3 regions of the Cognatiyoonia sp. IB215446 genome follow, and region 1 is predicted to be linked to each of the others. Evidence: riboswitches for the same ligand, from Rfam matches in the RefSeq annotation. Region 1 holds a riboswitch; each other region holds the start of a gene.

Region 1 (5,324 bases):
CGCGGGCGGTCAGGCCCTGCTGTCCATCTGCCCATGTGGCCTCAGCGGCGCCGGATAGGATCACTTGAAAGATAGGCGCGTTGTTAGTGATGAGCGGGTTTTCAGGGCTGTCATCGCCCTCATGCGGCGAACCGGTGGCGAAGGAGGTGCAGTTGAGGATGACGTCAGGCGGGGCGGCCTCAAACAGGGTTTTGAGCGTTGCGGTGCTGACGGGGTCCTTGAGGCTGGCCACGAAGATGGGGAGTGGATTGAGACCTGCGCGGCTGAGGCTGCGGGTGAGCTTGTTGATCGGGTTGAGGCCGCCGCCCTGAACAAGGGCGCGGTAGAAGATGATGGGGATGATCGGTGCACCATCGGTCCAGCCTGCCTTGGCCGCATCCAGATCGGCGATGCCCGCGCCGGGCCAGTAGATGCCCGCGCGTAAGAGCGGTGCGGGTGCGCTGGGTTTGTCCCCGTCATCCAGTAGGGCCTGGGCATAGCGCAGGAGGTTGTTGCTGTTTTGCGGGCCACCTTCGATCAGGTAGGACCAGAGCGTATCGTAATCCTCCGGCGCGACTGTGGAGAGTTCGCGCAATTCCGGGTCCGGTTTGTCGTCACCGGGCAGGGCCACGAAGGGGACGCCAGCCTCGTGCAGCCGAGCAGCATATTGGGTCAATCCGTATTTCCAGTAGCCCGCGCCACCCAGAATACGGGCAATCACGAGACGGGATTTCGTGGCGCAATTGTCGAGGTGCAGATCGACCGACATTGGATGGGTCAGATGCATCATATTGGCCAGCCGCAGGGTGGGCGGCTTCTCCATCTCGGCCCGCGCATCCGAGAGGGCGGCGAGTTCTGTATCCGCTGCCGAAATGATGACGACGTCTGCGGGTGTCTGGTTCAGATCAACCGGTTCGGTGCCGTCAGCGATGGCGCCAGGGGTGGCGGCGAGCAGGTGCATTTCAGGTTGAGGCCCCGGATCGGGGTCTGGGACGGCCTTGCGTCCAGTTCACAGCGTCTTCTCCATGAAGACTGACCGGGTTGCCGTCATGTAGGGGCCGAAGGCTTCGCAGGTTTTATATCCATTGCGCACATAGAGCTTCAGGGCAGCGACCAACGCATCACCGGTTTCCAGCTTCAGGACGGGCAGGTTTTCTTCGCGGGCCTGGTCCTCGATCTGGCGCAGGATGGCGTCGGCCACGCCTTTGCCGCGCGCCTCTTCGGCGACGAACATGGATTTGATTTCGCCGTAGCCTTCGCAGGTCTTGAGCGCGCCCGTGCCAACGATCTCATCGTCTTCAAGGGCGGTGAAGAAGTGGATATCCGGGGCGACCAGCGCGTCGAAATCGAGGAAGAAGTTCTCTTCCGGTGGAAAGAGTGAGCGCATCAGCGCATGGCTTTGCTCGAGCAAAGCCTTGGCGCCGGGATGGTGCGGGTCATTCCGTTCGACGATAATCATGCGGCGAGCGCTGCTGTGATGGCCGCATGATCAAGCCCGGCCTCACCGATCACAACCAACCTTGTGTCGCGCGCGGCATCGCCGAACGGCTGATCGAAATAGGTGTCGACGCGCGGACCTACGGCCTGCAGCGTCAGCCGCATCGGTTTGCCGGCGACCGCGACGAAGCCTTTCAGGCGCAGAATACCATGCGCGCGGATTGTGTCGGCCACCTGTTCGGCGAAGGCGTTTGCATCCGCGACTTCGCCGCGCGTGATGATGAAGCTTTCGAATTCATCATGGCCGTGCTCGTGTTCATGATCGTGATCATCGTCATCGTGGTGATGATGATGGTGGTGGATTTCGTGGCGGCTTTCGAGGTCAGCTTCGGCCCCGATGCCCTGACCGAGCAGTACGTCGACCGGAAGCGCGCCCATGGCGGCTTTGACCACCTGCACGCCGTCACGGGACTCGGTTTTGAGGCGGTCGGTCAAGACACCAGCCTCATCTTCGTTCAGAAGGTCGGCCTTGTTTACGACGATCATGTCAGCGCAGGCGACCTGATCCTCGAAGAGCTCTGACAGCGGCGTTTCGTGATCTAGATTGTCGTCCTGCGCGCGCTGGGCATCGACCGCAGCCACATTATGTGCGAACTGGCCATCATGGACGGCGCGGCCATCCACAACTGTCACGACCCCATCAACGGTCACTTTGGTAGAGATGCCAGGCCAGTTGAACGCGCGGATCAGCGGTTGCGGCAGGGCGAGACCGGAGGTTTCGATGACGATGTGATCGGGCTTGTCCTCGCGGCTGAGAAGCTGCTCCATGGTCGGGATGAAGTCATCGGCCACGGTGCAGCAGATGCAGCCATTGGAAAGCTCTACGATATCGTCTTCGGTGCAGGTTTCCTCACCGCAGCCTTTCAGGATATCGCCATCGACGCCGAGATCGCCGAATTCATTGATGATGAGCGCGATCTTCTTGCCTTCGGCGTTTTGCAGCATGTGGCGGATGAGGGTCGTCTTTCCGGCGCCAAGAAAGCCGGTGACAACGGTGGCAGGGATCTTTGCGGGCATGTTGTGTCCTATCGCGTTTGGTCAGATGTCATGCAGTCACGCCGCATGCTTTGGGGACTAAGCGGTCGTGGTCCGCCTGATATCCAATGAAGACACCGCCTGTGCGCGGTGAGCTGCCGGGCTTGCTGGATTAAGCGTGGTGCGATGAACGGCACCTGATGCGATAGACATGTTGATCCTCCTTTACCGTCATCCCCGACGGCAGGTTGCGTTACTTTGCATGGCTGGTCTCCTGGCTTGCGGGTCTCGGCATTTTGCGGCCTTCCCGGGATTGCCCCAGTGGCATTGTCGCAAACGCTCTCCGCATACAGTCGCGGGGGCGGCTGTGGCTTGAGGTCTCTGAGGTAGATCGACCCGTCCACATTCCCATTTCATCCCCTGATGCTGGGCATCGGCGGGGAACCATACGCGTTATGTGTGCGCCTTTGGAGGCAGAAGGGTCAAGGTGGAAAGCGACGCTTACAGGGCAGCGGGCGGCTTTGCTTGACAGGTCGGATGCCTCCGGCGGGGGTTTTTTGGACCATGATGAAGGGGTGAGGTTCAATATCTTGTGGATAAGTGGCCGGTTTTGGCCTTATCTAGCGTACCCGCGTTGACTCGCGCCATCGCGAAGGGACAGAATTTGTCAACTTGAGGGAATCAAGAGCAGGACATCGCGTGCGGTTTAGCAAGCTCCGACTGAATGGCTTTAAAAGCTTTGTTGATCCAACCGATCTGATCATCGCGGATGGTCTGACGGGCGTGGTCGGCCCCAATGGTTGTGGAAAGTCGAACCTCTTGGAAGCCTTGCGCTGGGTCATGGGTGAAAACCGCCCCAAGGCCATGCGCGGCGGGGGCATGGAAGATGTGATCTTTGCCGGTGCCTCCACCCGGCCTGCCCGGAACTTTGCCGAAGTGTCGCTGATCATCGATAATGGAGAACGGCTGGCCCCGGCGGCGTTCAACGACAGCGATAATCTGGAGATCATTCGTCGGATCACGCGCGATGCGGGCTCGGCCTATAAGGTTGGAGCAAAGGACGTGCGCGCACGGGATGTGCAGATGCTGTTTGCCGATGCCTCCACCGGGGCGCATTCGCCCGCCTTGGTCCGGCAGGGGCAGATCGCGGAACTGATCAACGCGAAACCCAAGGCGCGCCGCCGTATTCTGGAAGAGGCAGCCGGGATTTCGGGCCTTTATCAGCGGCGTCATGAGGCGGAACTGAAGTTGAAAGGGGCCGAGACGAACCTCACGCGCGTTGATGACGTGATCGAACAACTGGCCTCACAGCTTGCGCAACTGGCCCGGCAGGCCAAACAGGCCGCGCGCTATCGCGAGATCGGGGAGAAGCTGCGCAAGGCGGAGGGCATGTTGCTTTACCGCCGCTGGAAAGAGGCCGACGAGGCGCTTTTGGCCGCGTCCGAGCAGTTGCGCGAGCGGACAACCGCGGCAGCGCAGGCTGAAAAAGCGGCGCGCGAGGCCGGCAAAGCGCGTCAGGGGGCGGAAGATGCGCTGCCCCCCTTGCGTGAGGAAGAGGCGATTGCGGCAGCGGTTCTGCAGCGCCTGCAGGTGCAACGGGATACGCTAAAGGATCAGGAACAGCGTGCGCTTGATATGATCGAGACGCTGCGCGCCCGCATCGACCAGCTCGGTCGCGATATGGAGCGTGAGGCTGGACTGAACAAGGATGCGGGCGAGACGATTGAACGGCTTGAATGGGAAGCGCGGGAAATCACGAAGGCCGGAGAGGGCCATGACAAGCGGCTGGATGCAGCACAGGTGGCAGCACGCGAGGCGGCGGGTGTGTTGCAGGAACGCGAGGCTGATACGGCGCGGATGACAGAGGATGTGGCGCGTCTGGCGGCGCGGCATCAATCCGCACAGCGCTTGCTGGATGATAGTCGCACGACGTTGGAAAAAAGCGAGGCTGAGGCCGCGCGTGCCAAGGCAGCCATGGATGAGGCGCGCGCGAACCTGACAAAGGCCGAGGCCGATTTTGCAAGTGCCGGTGAGGCCGAAAAGGCGGCGATCGCGGCCGCTGAGGCCGCCGATACAGCGCTCGTGGCCACCGAAGCAGCGCGCGCCGAAACCCAATCACGCGAAAGCGAAGCGCGCGCTTTGCGATCGGAGGCGGAAGGCGAGGCAAATGCGCTGCGCGCCGAGGTGGCCGCATTGGCCAAGCTGGTGGAACGCGACACCGCCGAGGGCGGGCAGGTCCTTGACCTTTTGCGCGTCGAAGGCGGCTATGAAAAGGCGCTGGGCGCAGCATTGGCCGACGATTTGCGCGCACCCGCTGTCGGCGCTGAGGCCAAGTCGGGCTGGGCTTTGTTGCCGGGCTATGCAGCACCGCAGACATTGCCCGATGGCGTGAAGGCGCTGACCAACTATGTGGCCGTGCCGGAAGTCTTGGTGCGGCGGATGTCGCAGGTCGGGCTGGTGGATCAGGCCGATGGGCCTCGCTTACAAGCGGATCTGAAGCCGGGGCAGCGGCTGGTCTCGGTTGAGGGAGATCTGTGGCGCTGGGACGGTTTCCGCGCGGGCGCAGAAGACGCGCCATCAACGGCCGCATTACGCTTGCAGCAGCTGAACCGGCTGACTGAGCTCAAGCGCGATCTTGAAGACGCCAACGCGACGGCACAGGGTGCGGCTCAAGCCCATGAGGCGCTGACGGTCTTGCTGAAAGAGCAGACCGAGGCGGACCATACCGCGCGGAAAGCGCGCCGGGACGCTGATCAGGCGGTCACCGATGCGAACCGTGCCGCAAGCCGCGCCGAGGCAGAACGCAATCTGAGCGAAGGTAAGCTGGAGAGTCTGGGCCTCGCGGTGAAACGCCATGAAGAGGAGGCGATGGC
Region 2 (5,324 bases), on a different contig from region 1:
ATGCGCTGGGTGGCAAAGCGAAGGAGTGTTGATGTCCAGTCGTTCTGTCCTTGTGGTAGCGGCACACGCCGATGATGAAGTCCTTGGCTGTGGTGGTACCATCGCCAAACATGTTGAAGCTGGCGATGCTGTTTCCGTGTGTTTTATGACAGATGGTGTCGGCGCCAGAGCGCAAGGGCATCGGGAGGCGACTGAACGGCAGCTTGCTGCGAAGGCGGCATTAGCCGAATTGGGCGTGACACAACTTGAGCAGCACGCTTTTCCCGACAACCAGATGGACACGGTCTCCTGCCTATCACTCACAAAAATCATAGAGGCAGCGGTGCAACGCAACCGGCCAGACATTGTCTATACCCACCATAGCGGTGACCTGAACGTCGATCATAGGGCCACGCATGAGGCAGTTATGACAGCGTTGCGACCGCAACCCGGAACGCATACCGCCACGATACTAACCTTCGAGGTCATGTCGAGCACAGAGTGGAGAGCACCTTCTCCAGCGTCTACCTTTGCCCCAGACTGGTATGTCGATATCGCCGATTTTCTCGAACTTAAGATGGCCGCACTAGGCCATTATCAAGCAGAAATGCGTGCATGGCCCCACGCTAGGTCGATGCAGGCGGTCGAACATCTGGCAAGATATCGCGGTGCCTGTGTCGGAGTGGCAGCCGCCGAGGGTTTCAAACTGGTCCGCAACATCCAGTAGGTCTCCGCAGGACATAGAAGAACAGCCATGCTTTATAATCGATCGGACAACGAGCGCGCTTTGAACCGCTTGTTTTCAGAGCATACGGATCTGCCGCAGCTAAATCTACTCACCGTCCCAGTGACCTATATCATTCATTTTTCACCACGGGATGTTTCCATACTCAGACAGAGCGCCCTAAACCTCATAGAGAATTTTCTTCCTCCAGATTGGTACGATGTCGGTGTTGTCGCGCAGCAAATGGAAACAACACCGGCGTCATCACTTGGCGCGCTGTTAAAGACCCGACTCGAAGCCATCACGACAAGCGCAATAATTCCGATCCATGCCGAAGACTTCTTCGCTTGCGAGCGCCTAGGTGCGTTTCAGATCACTTTAGGTGAAATGGGGTTTAACGTGCTTGGTCGACGCCTCATGCACGAGATAGCGACTTCAAACTTCATTGATGAAGGGCGATTGGGCCATAAGAGTCTCGCCGAGTTGACCCAGGATGATTTCATATGGCTCTTTGAGCGCGCTTTCACCGTTAGCCAGCAGAGGTCGGTCGTGACGACATACTCTGACGCAATCTACTCAGCCCATGTTCCATTGAGCTTCGACACATGGCGACGGGAGCCATCAGAGGCTTTCATTCGGTACTTTCGCAAGCTTTCGCTAGATTTTGAAGGCGCGGAAGCAACCAATCCGGAACCTATGGAGCGTTCAGGCCGGGAGAAGCAATTGGCCAACTGGTTTGCGGACCGGTTGCGCGCGCAGGCAAGCCAGTGGAATGAAGTTGGCTGGCCGGAATTATGATGAGTCGGTAGTATCTTAGCCAGGGGTTAAGCAGTTGGTAATGCGGATCTCTTTTGTTCGAGTTGCCGTCGAGTCCTCGTGTTGTTTGCGTTCTTAGAGATGTTTCTGGAAGGGACCGCAGCGCCCTTTCATTTAAGTAGCCTCCTGTCCAGAAGAGCAAAATTGTATCGCTAGCATTATGCTTTTCTGAACCACCGACGGATCAGCGAGGCCAAGCGACTGCTTCTTCAACGTGACATAGCAATCAGCGAAGTTGCTCATGCCGTTGGTTGCAATAGCCGATCAATCGTCAACGCAGCGTTCGAGCCGGCAACCGGAACCTCTCCCTGCGACGGGCCGTGAACTTTTCATTCCACACCTCGTCGTGATCCATGTAAGTTAGAAAGTTCATCACGAGTTAAATGGTTTTCTAGAATGCTCGTTAGGCCCTTGCCATCCGCCAAAACGTGGGGCATTCGACCGGAGATACTCCAAAAGGGCATGGATCAAGTAGACTAGGTTCAAGTTGGTTTCCTTCGGGTGCATCAGCTCTTCCAAAACACTTTTTAACTCTGGTAATTTAGGCACCTTCAGCATTGGCGCATTGGTTAGCTTCACTACAACCGATGCCCGGAGATTTCCATTTCAGCAGTTGCTACCACAACTCTTGTCATTTGCCGGTTCATGGTCCTGGTCCTAGACAGACATACCTTCCCGAGGGCAAAAGTTTCATTCGCAATGCTGGTTCCACATGCATGACGAATGCCTATTGACCCCACCCGCAACTTTCATTTCACTGACAGCGATGGTTCTTGGACGCCAAAAGTGCTGACAAGATGAAAAGGGAACACGGTGCGGCGTAGCCATAAGGCACCAAATCCGTGACTGCCCCCGCAACTGTGAGCGGTGAGCGACCCCAAAACACCACTGGGCCAAAGGTTCGGGAAGGTTGGGGCAAGCATTGACCCGCAAGTCAGGAGACCTGCCATCACCGGTGCCGCGTGCACCGGCATGTCAACACCCATCAGGCGGGGTGCCTGGTCTGGAGCATATGATGGCAAAGCGGTTCAACGACCCGCGACAACATGGTTCTGTATCCCTTGCCCCCGCCCAAGGCGGAGGGCCTTATGGAACATCGTATTACAATCTGCACATCCTGTCGGCACAAGGGCACCGAATGTCGTCCGGGCTATGAGCTGATCGACCGCCTACGCAAGGCCATGGCGGCCGCGGGCGACGCTGTCACCGAGGACTTTGAGATCTCCGGCGTGGCTTGCATGGCCGGATGCGACCGTCCTTGTACGGTGGCTTATCATGGCACACGAAAGGCCACGTATCTTTTCGGTGATATCGATCCTGAGACGGACATTGATGATCTCGTCGCCTTCGCCCGCCAATATGCCTATCTGCATGACGGCTGGTGCTCGTCCGTGGACCGGCCCGGCAAGCTGCGCAAGTCGACGTTGGCCCGCGTCCCCGCAGCGATTGTCGCGATTGAGGAAAGCGAGGCGCGAGCCTCGTGACCGCCGCCCATCTTTCCGTGCACGACCTGTCATGGTCGCCGGGGCGAGGCGCGCCGCAGATCCTGCAGGCAACCAGCTTTGATCTGCCTGCGGGTGGTGTGCTGGGCATCGTAGGTCCGAACGGTGCGGGCAAAACCACGTTGTTGCGCCTGCTCTACCGGTTTCACCGGCCGCGCACCGGCGCGGTGCAGGTTGATGGCGCGGATATCTGGAGCCTCAGCGCGAAAGAGGTCGCGCAACGGATTGCCGCCGTTTTGCAGGAACAACCCAGCGACTTCGCCCTGACGGTCCGCGAAATTGTCACTTTAGGACGCACCCCGCATCGGCGCGGCTTTGGTGGCAGTGCCGGTGCGCATGATGCGGAGATCATTGATAGCGCGTTGGGGCAGCTTGGGCTGCATGGCCTCGCACATCGCCATCTTGGAACACTTTCAGGAGGTGAGCGTCAGCGGGTCATGGTGGCCCGCGCGCTCACACAGCAACCGCGCCTTTTGATCCTGGACGAGCCGACCAACCACCTCGACATCCGCCATCAGCTTGAGGTGCTGGACCTGATCCGGCACCTGCCGCTGACGATTGTGACCTCTCTGCATGATCTTAATCTCGCGGCTGATATCTGCGATCACATCCTGCTTTTGCAGAACGGGCGGCCCGTTGGGTTCGGCACCCCTGATGAGGTGCTGTCCGAAGCCGCCGTCTCAAACGCCTTCCATGTGCAAGCGCGGCGCGAACATCTCGCGCCGAGCAACACCAATCATCTGACCTTTCATCTTCAGACCGAGGAAACGATATCATGAAGAATGCAATCTACGGCGCGACAGCACTCGCCCTTATCGGGAGCTTCGTACAGGCCGAAGTGACAGTGCAAAGCTGCAACCGCACGGTGACCTTCGATGCGCCGCCGCAACGGGCCATCTCAAACGACGTCAACCTGACGGAGATGATGCTGGTCCTCGGCCTCGCCGACAACATGGTGGGCTATACCGGCATTTCGGGCTGGAAGACGCTGGACGAAGAGATGCGGTTTGGTATCGATGAATTGCCTGAGCTGTCCGCGCGCTACCCGTCGAAAGAGGTGCTTGTGGGCGCCGATGCCGACTTTTTCTTTGCTGGATGGAACTACGGCATGAAAGTTGGCGGTGAAGTCACACCCGAAACGCTGGAGCCGTTTGGCATTCAGGTCTACGAACTCACCGAATCCTGCACCCATATAATGGACAAGGAAAAGGCCAGCATCGAGGACATGTATGCCGACCTGATGAACCTTGGTCGCATCTTCGATGTTGAGGATGCGGCGACCGAACTCGTCGATGGATACCGCGCCGATCTTGCTGCCTTCACGGAAACGCTGCAAACGGGCGAGCCGCTGCGCGTCTTTGTCTATGACAGCGGTGAGGATACGCCGTTTACTGCCGGGCGTTATGCCATGCCGACCGCGCTGATCGAGGCGGCGGGTGGCGTCAACATCATGGATGATTTTAAGAAAAGCTGGGCCACCGTCACATGGGAAGCGGTGGTTGAGCGGAACCCCGAAGTCGTCGTCATCGTGAATTACGGTGAGGTCACAGCAGAGGAAAAGCGCGACTTCATGATGTCCAACCCCGCCTTTGCGGACATTGATGCCGTGAAGAACGACCGCTTTGTGACGCTGGAATATGTCGAGGCGACACCGGGGCCGCGCAATATCCGCGCGATCAAGACCCTCGCCGACGCGTTCTGGAGCGAATAAGCCCGTGAGCGAGGCCGTCAGCACAGGGCAGCAATCCCGTCGCTTGAGCAGGACGATGATGTTCGTCTTGGGCGGGCTTGCGGTGCTTTTGGCCTCGCTCTCACTCGCGATTTCGGTTGGGGCTGTACCGGTTCCCCTCGGCACCGTCTGGGGTGTCTTTGCCAACAAGCTGTCGCCGGGTTTTGTCGAACAAACATGGTCGCAAGGCCGCGAGGCGATTGTGTGGGAGATCCGTTTTCCACGCGCGCTCTTGGCCATGATGGTGGGCGCGGGCCTTGCCATGGTGGGTGCCAGCCTGCAGGCGGTGACGCGCAACCCGCTGGCCGACCCGCATCTGCTCGGTATCTCGTCAGGCGGCGCATTCGGAGCCATTCTGGCGCTTTTGCATACCGGGCTTTTCATCGGCTTGCTGACCGTGCCGCTTCTGGCCTTTCTTGGCGCACTGGGCGCGACGGCCATTGTGCTGGGCGTGTCCCGCTTTGCCGATGCGACAAGCGCGGATAGGCTGGTGCTTGCAGGCGTTGCGGTGTCGTTCATCATCATGGCGGGGGCCAATGTGCTGATTTTCCTCGGCGATCCGCGCGCGACCCAT
Region 3 (5,324 bases), on a different contig from region 1:
GTGACAAAATCACTCAGGTTTGGACTCATCTTCCAGCCACCCGTGTTCGCAGCAGGGGAAGCCCGACAAATCACCCGATGAAAGGACTTCTCGTCATGCCCAAACCATTGGACAGCTCGAAAACGACCAAACAGGACGACCAGCTCTCGGTGCCGACCAAGGCCGAGCTCCTCGAAGCGTTGCAACACGATGGCAGCCGTGCGGGATTGCAGCTGGAATGGATGCTTGACCGCTGCGCCGGACGTGAGGGGCGGCTGTGATGGGTATGCCAAAGATGATGCCGCAACCGACGCAACCTACCCAACATCTGCCCTGCTTTGATGCGCGCGATATGGTCAGTGATGAAGGCCAGGCCAATATCGTGCTGGACGATCAAGTCTATGTCTTGCGTATCACACGCGCGGGCAAGTTGATCCTGACAAAATGAATGCGTCCCTTGCACATCGTGGCGCGGCCACTGTTGCTGTTATTGATGATTTTGACGGGCTGACAGCCGCTGCTGTTATCTACCTGCGCATGTGGTGCGAAGGTCCAGAGACGCAAACGAACGTCATGAATGACCTGATCAACACGCTGGGAAGAGGACGCGGGCACAATGCGGTTGCCGCCTTTGCAGAGCTTTGCAGCATGTGTGTTCGGCACGGACGCCGCCCGCTTTGCCGCCATGGGTTAAATTGCCGCTGTGTTGGTGCCGATGAGGCCAGCTTTGCCCATTTCGTGGCGAGCGCCGCAGACGGAGAGCGTGAAGATGCCATGATGATCGCTATGCTGCTGGTCCGTCCCGACATGGCCCCTGCCCTGACCAGCCTAGCCGCGGATTTCGGCCTCGCGCTCAAACAAATGAACCTCGCCGCGCCCAAAGCGGTCGCGAAGAAGCCAATTCATCAACCAGTACTTCACTAACAGGGAAAAACCTCATGAAATCCACGTATCTCGCGTCAACGGCACTCTGTCTGGCACTTGCGACGCCTGCTCTGGCGGTCGAAAAAACGGACGTCCTCGACACTTATGCCGATATGGCGGCCGCAAAATATACTGACAGCTTAACATCTGCGAAAGTGCTGCAAACTGCGATCAACGCGCTTGTTGCCGATCCGTCGGCGGAGCACCTGGAGGCCGCGAAGGAAGCTTGGCTTGCCGCCCGCGTTCCTTACCAGCAGACTGAGGTTTTCCGCTTCGGCAATGCCATCGTCGATGATTGGGAAGGCAAGGTGAACGCGTGGCCACTCGATGAAGGGCTGATCGATTACGTAGATGCCTCTTACGGTGGTCCAACGGATGAGAACGCCGCAGCGACGCTGAATGTGATCGCCAATGCGTCTTTCACGCTGTCTGGTGAGACTGTGGATGCATCCACTATCACGCCCGCACTTTTGGAAGACACACTCCAAGAGGCGGACGGGGTGGAGGCGAATGTCGCCACCGGATACCACGCGATTGAGTTCCTTCTGTGGGGGCAGGACCTCAACGGGCACGGGGCGGGCGCAGGCAACCGCCCCTGGACAGACTATGCGCAGGGCGATGCTTGCACGAACGGCAATTGCGACCGCCGCGCGGAATATCTGGTGGCGGCAACCGACCTCCTGATCTCAGATTTGGAATGGATGGCCGCGCAATGGACTGATGGTGGTGCGGCCCGCGCTGAATTGATGGCCGACGCTGATGCAGGCATTGCTGCAATGCTAACCGGTATGGGCTCGCTTTCTTACGGCGAAACTGCTGGTGAGCGGATGCGCCTTGGCGTGATGCTCAACGATCCCGAGGAAGAGCATTCTTGCTTTGCCGACAACACGCATAATGATCACTTCTACAATGGTGTGGGCATCCAGTCTGTCTATCTTGGCAGTTATACGGGCATCGACGGCACCGTGGTAAGCGGACCATCGCTTTCCGATCTGGTGGCCGAAGCCGATCCTGCGCTGGATATGGAAATGAAAGCGAAATTGTCCGATGCCGTGATGGCCCTGGGCCGCATCAAAACTGCGGCCGAGGCGGGCTTTACCTATGATATGATGCTTGCGCGTGGCAATGATGCCGGCGAAGCTTTGATCATGGGCGGCGTGAACGGGCTGATCGACCAAACGCGGTCCATCGAACGCGTCATCGCCGTTCTGGGCGCCGATGGGATCGAAATCGAAGGATCGGACAGCCTCGATAATCCAGAAGCCGTTTTTCAATAACTGACCTAAAAAGCTCGAAAACCGGGGCGGTGCTTTGGTGGCACCGCCCCTTCTCTTTTGAGCAAGTTGGTATTTGGTCGTTGCATCTTCTTCAAAAAGCTTTGGGTGAATGCGTGCGCCGCTACTTGACATTACCATCGCTAAAATTATCCAAAATTTACTTCGGTTCTGGCGCATCAAGTGCGTCGGATGAAAAGAGAACGCAGTGAGCACTCAAGATCTAAATCTGCGGCTGTCCCCGCAACTGCAAGCGGTGAGCGAAGCCGGAATGACCAATGACGCACCAGAGCGCCAGTAACGAAGGCCTGGCAAAGCTATGACCCGCGAGCAAGGAAACCGCCATGCGATTGCGATATCTTCTTCTGCTCTTTCTTCCCGCCTCCGCAATGGCGGAGGCAGTCCAGATTCCCGGACCGCCAGGGCCGCTGGAGGCAGAGCAGATCGCACCGGAAGGTGCAGCGCATGCTGTGGTGATTGTACCGGGATCAGGGCCGACCGACCGCGATGGGAATTCTCCCCAGTCCGGGCTCGCCACTGATACCTACAAGCTACTCGCCGAAGGGTTGGCGGTGCATGGTATCGCATCATTGCGCATCGATAAGCGCGGTTTCTTTGGCAGCGAGGCGGCCATCGCTGATCCAAACGATGTCACCATTGCGGCCTATGCCGATGATTTGCGCGGCTGGGTGAACCGTGCTTCCCAGATTGCGCCATGCGTCTGGATTGCCGGACATTCCGAAGGCGGGCTGGTGGCCTTGGTAGCGGCAAAGGACCCGCCTGCCAGCCTTTGCGGTCTGATCCTTCTTGCAACACCCGGGCGACCTGTCGGGCAGTTGATGATCGCGCAGTTTGAAGCCAATCCGGCCAATGCGCCAATCATGCCGGAAATCAGGTCTATCGTGACCGACCTGGAAGCTGGCACAGGCCGCGATCCAACCGACATATCGCCGGTCTTGCAGTCGCTTTTTTCACCCAGCCTCCAGCGCTATATGATTGATCTCTTTTCCTACGATCCTACTGCTATCGCCGCAGACTGGAATGGTCCCGCGCTGATCATGCAAGGTGATGCAGACGTGCAAGTCAGCCTGGATGATGCGAACCTGCTCAAAGGTGCGATGCAGCAGGCGCGGCGCGTAAACCTGCCTGGCGGGACCCATATGCTGAAAGAGGCGGTCCCTGGGGATCCTCTCGCCGACTACTACGACCCCACGCTACCGCTGCACGATATGGTGCTGCCCAGCATCGTCGATTTCATTTCGGAAAACGGGACAACTGATTGACAGAGTCCGCGTACTGGTCACTGAGACGTGCTGGCTTGCACAAAGGTTAGGTCAAATAATCGGATTGACGCCGATCACGCGTGGGTGGAGCCACAGCAGCCCCACATAAACAAAACCAGCAACAACGATGCGCAAAGCATCGCTGACCGGTGCTGACATGAAAGCAACCGCATGAGCCTGACGGCCCATGTCATCTTTGAGCATCTGCCACCCCTGCCCCATCTCGCGGCGTTTGCGGCGATCAACAAGCAGCCCACCAAAGCTGGCAAAACCTGCGAAGACACCAAACAGGATCACATGCGCCAGATCACCATTCGGGATCAGATGGGCCAGCGCCCACACTGCAAGTGCTGTCAGCAGAGGATGGCGTGTCAGGCGCACAATGCCCGGTCGCTGTGGGTCGAATAGGTAATTTTGCGCGCCGCCAAAGGAAAACGGATTTGGGCGTCCAAGCCCCAGGCTGAAGATGATGCAAGACAGTCCCATCAGGATCAGTGCAACACCATTTTGCCAAGGCGCCCAAGACCAAAGGGGGACAAAGGGTGCCTGTCCCGCGGCAATGATCAACCATGTCAAGGCACCCAATGACAATGCCCCGTAGGCCAAACCGAACCCACGCGGGCCAAGCGCCCGCACCAGAATGGGTCGCAAGGGTGGCCTGACAGGCAAAGAATGCGTGACAAAAAAGGCGATGAAAGCCACGATAAAACCAGCCCATGCCATGTTTATCGCCCTCGCTTCGCCAGCGATAAGGCGTATAAGACACTGCAAAACGTTTCCGTTACGATCATCAACCTATGTCCTGTATCGTATTTCAGCATGATCGACTTGCTGGTCTTGCGCTTAATTACTTCAAAGGGTTCGGACATCGTGAGCAAGTACCAAAAGCGCCCACGGCAATTGTTTTCTGCCCGGTGTAGTGCACCTTCACAAAGGCGGGCACCATGACACTGATCAAGTCGCTCCTGCGCTTGGCAGGTCGCCCGTTTTGGACAGTGGCAGGTGTTGTTTCTGTCGCAATAGGTGCTGTGGGCGTTGTGCTCCCCCTTTTGCCGACCACACCATTTATGATCCTTGGTGCATTCTGTTTCGCCAAAGGCTCACCCCGGTTGGCCCACGCCTTGGAACGAAACCGTATCTTTGGACCCATGATCACCGATTGGCGCGCATATGGATCCATTGCACCGCGCTATAAACTAATCGCCCATGTGATGATGGTAGCGGCTCTACTTCTCAGCATCGTCGCCGGTGTGTCGTCGATGGTTCTGTTTGTTCAGATCATTTGTATGGCAGGCACGAGCGCATACATCCTCACGCGGGCGAGCGATGGCATCCCGCGCAAGTAGTTTGGGATAGGATTGCTGCCGATCTCACTTCAGTTCATGCCTAGGTGTCGCTTCGAAACGTGCGCGCGTTCCGCTTTTCCGCGCCCATCTCGCTAAAGACAATTGAGCGGTGCTTCATCTTCGTTCAAACTGGAAAAGCCAGATCGGGCTCTGTTCCCGTAGGGGGCAGGATCGTATCATAAGGCGCCGTTGGCGCATCGCGGAGCAAAATCTCACTTAAGACCACAGTCACCGAGTTGCTGCAGTGGAGCGAAAGCTCGATCTTTTCTCGCAAGGTGTCTTTGCAGGGCACTCACGTCCCACGCTTCGGGTGCGTTTGACGCATGCTGTGGAACTGCGTCGTGATCAGAAGCACAGAAAAGACGATGATCAATGACCCCAAGAGTTGCAGGCCGGATATCCGTTCCGAAAGAAAGAGAGCACCCAGGGCAATTGCCCAGATTGGTTGAAGGAACGAAGCCGCGCCGACCTTGACAGCTTTATAGCGCGAAATCACCACAAGGAAGAGGACGGCAGGA

What was found. Region 1 has a riboswitch for cobalamin ahead of cobW (cobalamin biosynthesis protein CobW). Riboswitches for the same ligand answer to the same signal wherever they lie in the genome.
Region 2: linked by a shared signal. The riboswitch ahead of SLH49_RS14940 (DUF1636 domain-containing protein) and the one ahead of cobW (cobalamin biosynthesis protein CobW) in region 1 are both predicted to bind cobalamin.
Region 3: linked by a shared signal. The riboswitch ahead of SLH49_RS22100 (alpha/beta hydrolase) and the one ahead of cobW (cobalamin biosynthesis protein CobW) in region 1 are both predicted to bind cobalamin.

Annotation. Positions count from the first base shown of each region.
Region 1 is NZ_JAXBMD010000001.1:414,642-419,965, forward strand. It holds gene cobN (cobaltochelatase subunit CobN) at 1-940, opposite strand, end outside; gene SLH49_RS02090 (GNAT family N-acetyltransferase) at 989-1,438, opposite strand; gene cobW (cobalamin biosynthesis protein CobW) at 1,435-2,493, opposite strand; cobalamin riboswitch at 2,698-2,915, opposite strand; gene smc (chromosome segregation protein SMC) at 3,151-5,324, shown strand, end outside.
Region 2 is NZ_JAXBMD010000003.1:157,337-162,660, reverse strand. It holds gene SLH49_RS14955 (inositol monophosphatase family protein) at 1-32, shown strand, start outside; gene SLH49_RS14950 (PIG-L deacetylase family protein) at 32-706, shown strand; gene SLH49_RS14945 (hypothetical protein) at 734-1,501, shown strand; gene SLH49_RS22390 (hypothetical protein) at 1,688-1,843, shown strand; cobalamin riboswitch at 2,270-2,485, shown strand; gene SLH49_RS14940 (DUF1636 domain-containing protein) at 2,608-3,003, shown strand; gene SLH49_RS14935 (ABC transporter ATP-binding protein) at 3,000-3,800, shown strand; gene SLH49_RS14930 (ABC transporter substrate-binding protein) at 3,797-4,732, shown strand; gene SLH49_RS14925 (iron ABC transporter permease) at 4,788-5,324, shown strand, end outside.
Region 3 is NZ_JAXBMD010000014.1:1,208-6,531, reverse strand. It holds gene SLH49_RS22120 (hypothetical protein) at 96-260, shown strand; gene hemP (hemin uptake protein HemP) at 260-427, shown strand; gene SLH49_RS22110 (hypothetical protein) at 424-903, shown strand; gene SLH49_RS22105 (imelysin family protein) at 918-2,180, shown strand; cobalamin riboswitch at 2,333-2,539, shown strand; gene SLH49_RS22100 (alpha/beta hydrolase) at 2,522-3,460, shown strand; gene SLH49_RS22095 (NnrU family protein) at 3,512-4,183, opposite strand; gene SLH49_RS22090 (YbaN family protein) at 4,405-4,806, shown strand; gene SLH49_RS22085 (DMT family transporter) at 5,099-5,324, opposite strand, start outside.